Linked DNA regions of Rhodopirellula baltica SH 1. The protein of the gene in region 2 interacts with the protein of the main gene of each other region in a pairwise test. Links are inferred from orthologs where the notes say so. Each region holds a gene or a part of one and is shown on either strand. Other genes may lie near its edges.

The links. The genes of interacting proteins can lie anywhere in the genome.
Region 1: the proteins of ileS (region 2) and RB_RS06875 interact in binary tests that used the Escherichia coli proteins (3 or more experiments, as listed by UniProt). The link is inferred for Rhodopirellula baltica SH 1 from one-to-one orthologs.

What each region holds. Positions count from the first base shown.
Region 1 is NC_005027.1:1,806,023-1,809,591, reverse strand. What follows is about bases 483-3,424. They hold RB_RS06875 (D-ribose ABC transporter substrate-binding protein), read right to left. Parts: upstream 2,478-3,424; coding sequence 1,488-2,477; downstream 483-1,487. Other genes in these bases: RB_RS06865 (zinc-dependent alcohol dehydrogenase), read right to left, coding at 3,090-3,424; rbsD (D-ribose pyranase), read right to left, coding at 2,520-2,927; RB_RS06880 (DUF2291 domain-containing protein), read right to left, coding at 835-1,491; RB_RS06885 (sugar ABC transporter ATP-binding protein), read right to left, coding at 483-838. In the rest of the region: more of RB_RS06885, read right to left, coding at 1-482; more of RB_RS06865, read right to left, coding at 3,425-3,569. UniProt on the Escherichia coli protein: Part of the ABC transporter complex RbsABC involved in ribose import. Binds ribose. Also serves as the primary chemoreceptor for chemotaxis.
Region 2 is NC_005027.1:3,855,449-3,860,128, reverse strand. Bases 415-4,467 are described here. They hold ileS (isoleucine--tRNA ligase), read right to left. Parts: upstream 4,122-4,467; coding sequence 615-4,121; downstream 415-614. Other genes in these bases: RB_RS14835 (mu-protocadherin), read right to left, coding at 4,219-4,467; purN (phosphoribosylglycinamide formyltransferase), read right to left, coding at 415-618. Outside these bases: more of purN, read right to left, coding at 19-414; more of RB_RS14835, read right to left, coding at 4,468-4,680. UniProt on the Escherichia coli protein: Catalyzes the attachment of isoleucine to tRNA(Ile). As IleRS can inadvertently accommodate and process structurally similar amino acids such as valine, to avoid such errors it has two additional distinct tRNA(Ile)-dependent editing activities.

The DNA.
Region 1 (3,569 bases), 2.0 Mb from region 2 along the record:
GCACGAGGTAGTCGCCGGGCCGTGTTGGATGGCTGAGCGAGATCCCTTCGGCACGAAGAACCGGCTGATTGTTGGAGGAAGACTGCTTGGAAAGGATTTTCACATCTCGTCCAACCATCATTCGAACCATTGCGTCGTGGCTGAGCTCACCAAACTCGGCCGTGCCGATCAAGCAACCATCACGCATCACGACAATGTCGTCAGCAATCTGTTCGAGTTCTTCCAAGCGGTGAGTGATATAGACGATCGCGACACCCTGTTTCTTTAGATCCGCAATGCATCGGAACAGAACCTCCGTCTCGCGTTCGGTGATTGCGGAGGTGGGCTCATCCATGATCAGGATTCGAACGTTGCCAGCCAACGCGCGAGCAATCTCAACCAACTGTTGTTGACCGACTCGCAGTCGCCGGACGGGCGTCGTTGGCGACACGTCGAGTTCCAAACGTTTCAACCATTCGTTTGCTTGACGGTTCAGTTCGGTGTAGTCAATCAGCGTTTCGAAACGCAGCGGCTCACGGCCAAGGAAAATGTTTTCGGCGACGGTCAGATCGGGCACCAAACTCAGTTCTTGATGGATCATCGCGATGCCGTGATCCTGCGCGTCGCGTGGGCTGGTGAAATGAACCGGTTCACCCTGCACCAACAACTCGCCTTCGTCGGGCGGTTGCACTCCCGCCAATATTTTCATCAACGTTGATTTGCCAGCGCCATTCTCGCCGAGCAACGTGGTGAGCCTCCCCGCTCGCAACGTCAGGTCAACGCCGTCCAACGCTTTCACGCCTGGAAACAGCTTCGAAATCTGTTTGGCCTCAAACACCACGTCATCGGAGACAATCATTTCGCCTCCACGATGAAGGGGACCACTTTCAATGGTTGAAGATCAGAGTCCTCATCGTTGACTTGGACACATCCGGTGAATTGCACTTCCGCGCCGACCGTCGCGATCTCTCGAAGCGTTGGCAAAACATTCGCTTCAATCCGGCGGTTCAGTTCCGTGGAAATGGCGTTGAAGTCCTGAGTGTTGTTGAAGTCATTCACGTCCAGCAAACCTGTGCCATCGCGAACCGTGTTGCCGAAGAGGATTCCCGCTTCCAAAATCACTTCCGTCTTTTCCGAATCCGGCGAGATCGCCAATCCAATGAAATTCTTTTCAACGGAGACAACTCGTCCGACACCGGTGACGTGGTAGAAGTACGATTGACTCAGTCCAACCTGCCGTCCGTGTTGTTCACGGGCTTTGGCCGGATCAGCTTTGACTTTTGCGACCAACGTGGCGGCATCGACCGCGGCTGATTTCGAAGGAAGCAGCTCGCTGTCCCAGAACGTATCCACGAACTTCACCGGATCGAACTTCGCCGCAGTCGCTTTCGCGGTGGCTTTGTTCGCATCATCCAGTGAAACGATGTGGATTAGCGGGAACAGATACAGCAGCACCAAGGTTCCGATTGTGATCACCAACCAAGTGATCCCTTTGCGTTGACGCGAAATCACTCGGAACCTTCTTCGTCAAAGTCACCAAACTTTTCCGCGTTGCCTTGGTGAACCAATTCAACGGCGACCGGAACCTTTTGCAGCAGGTCTCGATCGCCCTTCAGATATTGGTCCGCATACTCCGCAGCTGTCTTCGCCATCAACTTGGGAAACTGCATGCCCGTCGCGACAATCTTGCCTTCTTGAATCATCGCAACCACATCGTCAGCGCCGTCGAAGCCAAAAATCTTGACTTGCTCTGCTTTGCCCGCTGCCAACAGAGCTTGGTACGCTCCCATCGCCATTGCGTCGTTGCCACAGAAAACCGCTTTGATGTCAGGGTTGGCTTGCAAGATTGCTTCCATCACTTCCAACGCCTTGGCACGATCAAAGTCAGCACTTTGCTGCGCGACCATTTTCAGTTCGGGATAGCGATCGACCACACTGTGGAATCCATCCGATCGATTGCGAGTGTTGTTGTCTCCAACCAATCCGAGCAGCTCTGCATATTCCCCGGACTCCCCAACCTCTTTCACGAAGTGCTGCCCAATTGCAACGCATCCGGAATAGTTGTCCGACAGGATTTGTGAAACCGCAGCGTCGGTCGCGTTGATTTCTCGATCCATGCAGAACACGGGCACGCCGGCTTCTTTCGCTCGACGAACGTTCGCGATCGAACCATCCGCGTCCGTCGGATTGAAGAGCACGGCGGAGTAACCGGAGGCGATCACATTGTCGAAGTGAGCCGTTTCCTTCGATGGATCGTTCTGAGAGTCAAATATCACCGCGTCGTAGCCTAGCTCAATGGCACTGTCTCGAGCGGATTCAGCGAGCACGACGAACCACGGGTTGTTCAGCGTTGAAACAATCACGGCGACTCGTTTGGTCGCGTCGGAATCCGCGGAACCGCCCGCGGGTTTGGCTTCGCTGCGACATCCACTGATCACGAGTGCCAACGCGCACACGAACAATGTCGCGAATCGTTTGGGTTGGTTGCCTGGGCTCATCAATAATGTCTCGATCAAAAGTTGTTGGGGATAACTTCGACGTCAAAAAACAACGCCGGACTTGAGGATGACGTTCGCATACGGGGTGCATTCCCCGGTGCGAACGATCGCCTCGCTGGCCTGTGTTCGTTGCTTGAATTCCACATGCGAAACCTCCGTGATCTTCGGTGCCATTCGATGAGCTTCGAAGAGTTTCATCATTTGCTCAAACAACATTTGGTTGTGGTCATGAATTTCGCTTGCAATCACGATCTCCTCCACCTTCAACTCGCTTAAGATTGCATCCAGCGTACGCAAGAATGTCGGATACCCTTCCTCGATCGCCAAATCAATCCGCTTCACTCCGGAAGGAATCGGCAACCCGGCATCACACAACGTGATCGATGCGGTGTGCCCGATCCGACTGATTTCGTAGCTCAGTTCGCTGTTGAGTAGTCGGGTGCGTTTCATGAATTTCGCGAAAGATTCAGATGATGAGACAGGAGGTTCGATTCGTGTTGAGAATGGCTCGGTTCAGACCGCTGAACACGGGTCGGCCACTTCTAGGCGAAGCGACAAAACGATGCGGAAACGAAGGCTCCCAATCATCAGGCAAAGACCCGCCAAAACGGCTCAGCTTTTGTGCGGAATCACTTCGATTTTACAGCATTCGTCGAAGTTGGTGACCGTTCCGAACTTGTCCACCAACTCATCCAATCCGAATCGATGTGTGATCAAGGATGGGAAGTCGTAGCGATCGGATTGTTGGTGCAGAATGTTCAGCACCGGACGCCAATCCGTTCCGCAGTGGAACACCGAATGGATGTGCAAGTTCTTCGAACTGATGTGTCGCATCACGTCGAGTGCGACTGGTTTGCCGAGATCAACCCAGTTGCCAACTTCGATGACGGTGCCTCCCTTCCGCACCATCCGGAGTGCTTCGATGAACGCTTCGGGTTCACCTGCTGATTCAATCACCAGATCAGGTCCGACGCCTTCGGTCATGTCTTTCACCTGTTCAATGCGTTCATCGGTCGAAACCTTGGCCGCATTGATGGTGACATCCGCGTAGAGGTTCTTTGCTTTCTCCAATCGCAAATCGGACAGGTCCGT
Region 2 (4,680 bases):
TCAGATGTCTTGCGAGTTTTAGATGTCTTGCGAGGCGGCCATCATTCGGATGGCTTCGGGCAAGGTTTCGCATTCGAGTTTGAACACGCGCGACGCGAGGTCGTCAGGCGTGTCGGTCGGAAGAATCGGGCAAGCCTTCTGATGAATGATTGGGCCGTTGTCGTAGAGGTTGTCGACGTAGTGGACTGTGCATCCACTGATCTTTACCCCTCGCTCGATCGCCGCAGCGTGCACGTTGCGACCGTACATTCCCTTGCCGCCAAAAGCCGGAAGTAGAGACGGGTGGATATTGATGACGCGTTGTTCAAAATCGGTCGGAATCAAAACATGTTTTAGAAAGCCTGCCATGATCACATGCGTGGCTCCGGCCTTTCGGCACGGTTCAAACATGGCTTCGCGATAGGCTTCGTCGGACTCGAAATCGTTTTTGCGAACGACGCATGTTTCGATACCCGCGTCTTCGGCGATTTTGATTCCGCCCAATCCGTCTCGGCTGGCAATCACCAACCGAAAATCAATCGGCAATCCATGCTCGTCGCGATGACGAATCAAATTGGCCAGGGTACGACCGCCTCCACTGAGGAAGACGGCAACTTTCAACGTGCTTGCATCGCTCACTTGTCACTCACCTTGGCGACGTACAGTTCGCCGCCTTCGATAGCAACTTGTTGGGCGTTGGGCAGAGTGCCGATGACCAAATCGTCCGCCAACGTTTCACCGCAAATCATTGTGCGGTGTTCTTCGATCGCAGATTGAAGTTCCGCATCGGACGTTTCGACAGCCACTCGAATCCGATCGGTGTATTGGCAATCGAGTTCTTTGCGTTGACTTTGAATGCCGCGAATCAAGTCCTTTGCCAATCCTTCACGACGCAGTTCGGGGGTGACTTCGGTATTGAGCACGACGACGCATCCCGATCCTTGAGCAGCGGCCCATCCTTCACGAGCTTGCAGGCGAACCTCGATGTCTTCGCCATCCAACTTCAATGGACCCGACGCGAGTTCCAGTTCAACGAAGCCGGCCGTTTGAAGCTGAGTTAGCAATTGGTTGCCGTCCGCTTCGCCGAGCATCTTTTTGACCACGGGGATGTTCTTCCCAACTTTTGGGCCAAGCCGTTTGAAGTTGGGGACGATTGTGTATTGAACGTAGTCGCCGCCATCGGTCGTGTAGTCGACGGCTTTGACGTTCAATTCTTCTCGAACCAAAGCATCGTGGCTTTGCAACCAATCGATCGCCGAGTCGTCGGTCAGAATCACTTCGACCTTGGCCAGCGGCAAGCGAACTTTCAGCTTGGCATCCGCACGAGCCGATCGGCCCATCGAAGCAATTTCTCGAAGCAATCGCATCGAGTCGGAAAGTTTTTGATCGACGCGGCTGGCATCTGGTTTGGGGAAGTCACAAAGGTGAACGCTTTTGAGTGCCTTGTCACCAAACGGAGCGGTCAATTCTTGCCACAAAGTGTCTGCCAAGAAAGGAACAAATGGGGCGATGACCTTGGTCAATTCCAGCATGACTTCGTACAGCGTCCAGTACGCATCGTGCTTGTCGGGCGAATCTGAATCGGGGGCCCAGAAACGATCGCGACTTCGTCGGACGTACCAGTTGCTGAGACCATCGAGCAAATTCGTGATCGCTTGGCACGCGTTGTAATTGTCAAACGCGTCCATTCGGTCGATGACCGTTGCCAACGTGCGATGCAATTCGGAATGAATCCACCGATCGATCTCGCTTCGTTCGCTGATCGGGCGATAGGTCGGCGCAGAGGCGAGCGATTCCGGACTCAACTGTTCATCAACATCCGTCGCCGATGTGGGATCGAAGCCATCGATCTCCGCATAGATGGAGAAGAAGCTGTACGTATTCCAAAGCCGTAGCAGGAACTCGGGGATCGAATCGCGGATCGCTTGATCGGCGTAGATGATCGAATTCCAAGGTGCTTGGTTGGCAAAGAAATACCAACGCATCGCATCGGCACCGTACTTGTCAAAGATCTCCGACGGACTGCGATAGTTCCGAAGACTCTTGGACATCTTGCCGGTTTTCTTGGTGAACTTACCGTCGGCCTGCTCCGCCTCGGATTCCGATAGCAGCACCGTCTTCGGTTGACCTTCTTTGCCCGCGGATTCGTACCACTGCGACAACATCAATCCAAGCACGATGCAGTTGCGGAATGGGTGCGGGTAATCCGATTCGCTGTCACGCGACGGTGCGAGCTCATTTGCCTTCGTTCCGGCTTCTCGAATGGACGCACCTTCTCCGAAGAGCATCGTGCTGATCGCCAGTTGGCTGTAGAACCAACCGCGGGTTTGGTCGATCGCTTCGCTGATGAAGTCAGCCGGGAACTGCTCTTGGAATTGAGCGTCGTTTTGGTGAGGCCATCCCCATTGAGCAAACGGCATCGCACCACTGTCGTACCAGCAGTCGATGACTTCACTGACGCGTTGCATTCGGGCACCCGATTCGAATGGCGAATCGTAGGTGACCGAATCGATATACGGTTTGTGAACTCGCAAGTCGTCAGGCAGTTCTGGATTGGCCGCTTTCGCATTGTCCCAAACCTGGGTGCCGTCGACACCTGGTTTGGCCAGCAACTCTTCGTAGCTTTCGATAGCTTCCATGCGGCCGGTTGACTGGCAAACCCAGATCGGAAGCGGAGTGCCCCAGTAGCGTTCTCGGGACAATGCCCAGTCGACGTTGCTTTCCAGGAAATTCCCAAACCGACCATCGCGAATGTGTTCGGGTTGCCATCCGATCTTGCTGTTGTTTTTCAACATGAGATCGCGGAATTTAGTCGTCCGGATGAACCAGCTTTCTCGTGGGTACTGGATCAATGGGTCATCGTCCGCCCGCCAGCAGAACGGATAATCGTGCAGGTACTGTTCCAAGTGCAACAGTCGTCCGGACTCACGCAGCGTTCGCGTCAGTGTCTTGTCGGCTTCCTTGACCCAGACACCTTTCATCGATGCGAATTCGTCCGTGAATTTGCCATCGGGGCCGACCGCACACAGCAGTTCGGGACGCTGGCCATCGACAAATCGAGTTCGCTCCGTCACCAGAACTTCATGGTCGATTTCACCGAAGGCCGGGGCCAAGTGAACCAGACCACTTCCTGAGTCGGTGGTGACGAAGTCAGCTGCAACGACGCGCCAATAGAGAGACTCTTTTCCGCCGGTGACCAATTCGCCAGTCGGATCGTTCAGTCGAGTTTGGTAATCTTCAAACGGTGGTTGGTAACGTTGGCCGACGAGCGACTCGCCCGAGATTGTGTCGACAACGGTCAATTCGCGTTTTAGTTTGCCGGCAAGCGAATCGACCAAAGCGGCCGCCAAAACCAGTTCTTGGCCGGTCTCGGAATCCTTGACCACCGCGTATTCGAGTTCGGGCTTCACCGCCGCGTACATATTGCTTGGCAAAGTCCAAGGGGTGGTGGTCCAAACGACCAACGATCGTTCCGGTTGATCCACCAACGGGAACAACACATAGACACTTGGGTCAGCGACCTCGCGGTAGCCTTGGCCGACTTCGCCGGCGGACAGTGCCGTGCCACCTTGGGCCCACCACCACACGATTTTGTGACCTTGGTAGAGCAGCCCACGGTCGAACAAGTTCTTCAGCGACCACCAAACGCTTTCAACATAGGATTGATGGTAGGTCACATAGGCTTCTTCCAGGTTGACCCAGAACCCGAGTCGGCGGGTCAGCGTCTGCCATTCCTGCATGTAACGCCACACACTGGATTGGCATTTTTGGATAAAGGGTTCGACGCCGTAAGCTTCGATTTCTTCTTTGCTATGGATGCCAAGTTCTTTGCCGACTTCGACTTCGACGGGCAAACCGTGCGTGTCCCAGCCCGCTTTTCGTTCGCAGCGGTAACCTCGCATGGTTTTGTAGCGAGGGAAGACGTCTTTGATCGCGCGAGTCAGGCAGTGCCCGGGGTGAGGCATGCCGTTGGCGGTCGGCGGGCCTTCGTAAAAGACGAACGTTGGTGCGTTGGCGCGACGGGCGAGCGACTGCTCGTAGATCGAATGCTGGTCCCAAAACGCCAGCACCTGCTCTTCGAGAGTCGGGAAATGGGGGCTTGCGGCAGGGGCACGAAAAGCGGCGGTCGAATTCGCGGACACGTGATAACCGGACGAATGAGATGGGAATGTCAAAACAACGCATAGTTTTATGCGTTGAAGGACATTTCCCCCACCCCCGTCCGATTCGCGGGGCTTCTTAGGCGACCGCGGCCGCGTTGGAGCTTGCCGCGGCACGCTTCGCCGCCACCATTTCCTGGTATTTCAGCCGCAGAACGTTCAGCCAGTACATGAGGTACAGGTTGGCGACAAAGGATACGAGCAGCAACGCATTGAAGAGAGTCTGCGTGGCCACCTTTTCGCGGTTGGATCGATCGCCGTTGTCGGACGTTGCTCCGGTCGTGGCACCTGCGGCATCGAGCGAACTGGAATCGGTGCCTCTGGGTGGTGCGGTGCCGGCATTGAGGGCTCCAGTCGGAGGCCCACCAGTGGACGTGTTGTTGCTCGCCAAGAGGGGCGGAATTGTGTTTGGATAGCCCGCGTTTTGATAAGGGTATCCTGTGGCCGGATTGATGTATGGATTGATCGGCGCGGAGGTCGGAACCGTTCCGTAGTTCGGCACCTGAGGGTACTGAGTTTGGGGTTGAGCCGTGTTCGGATA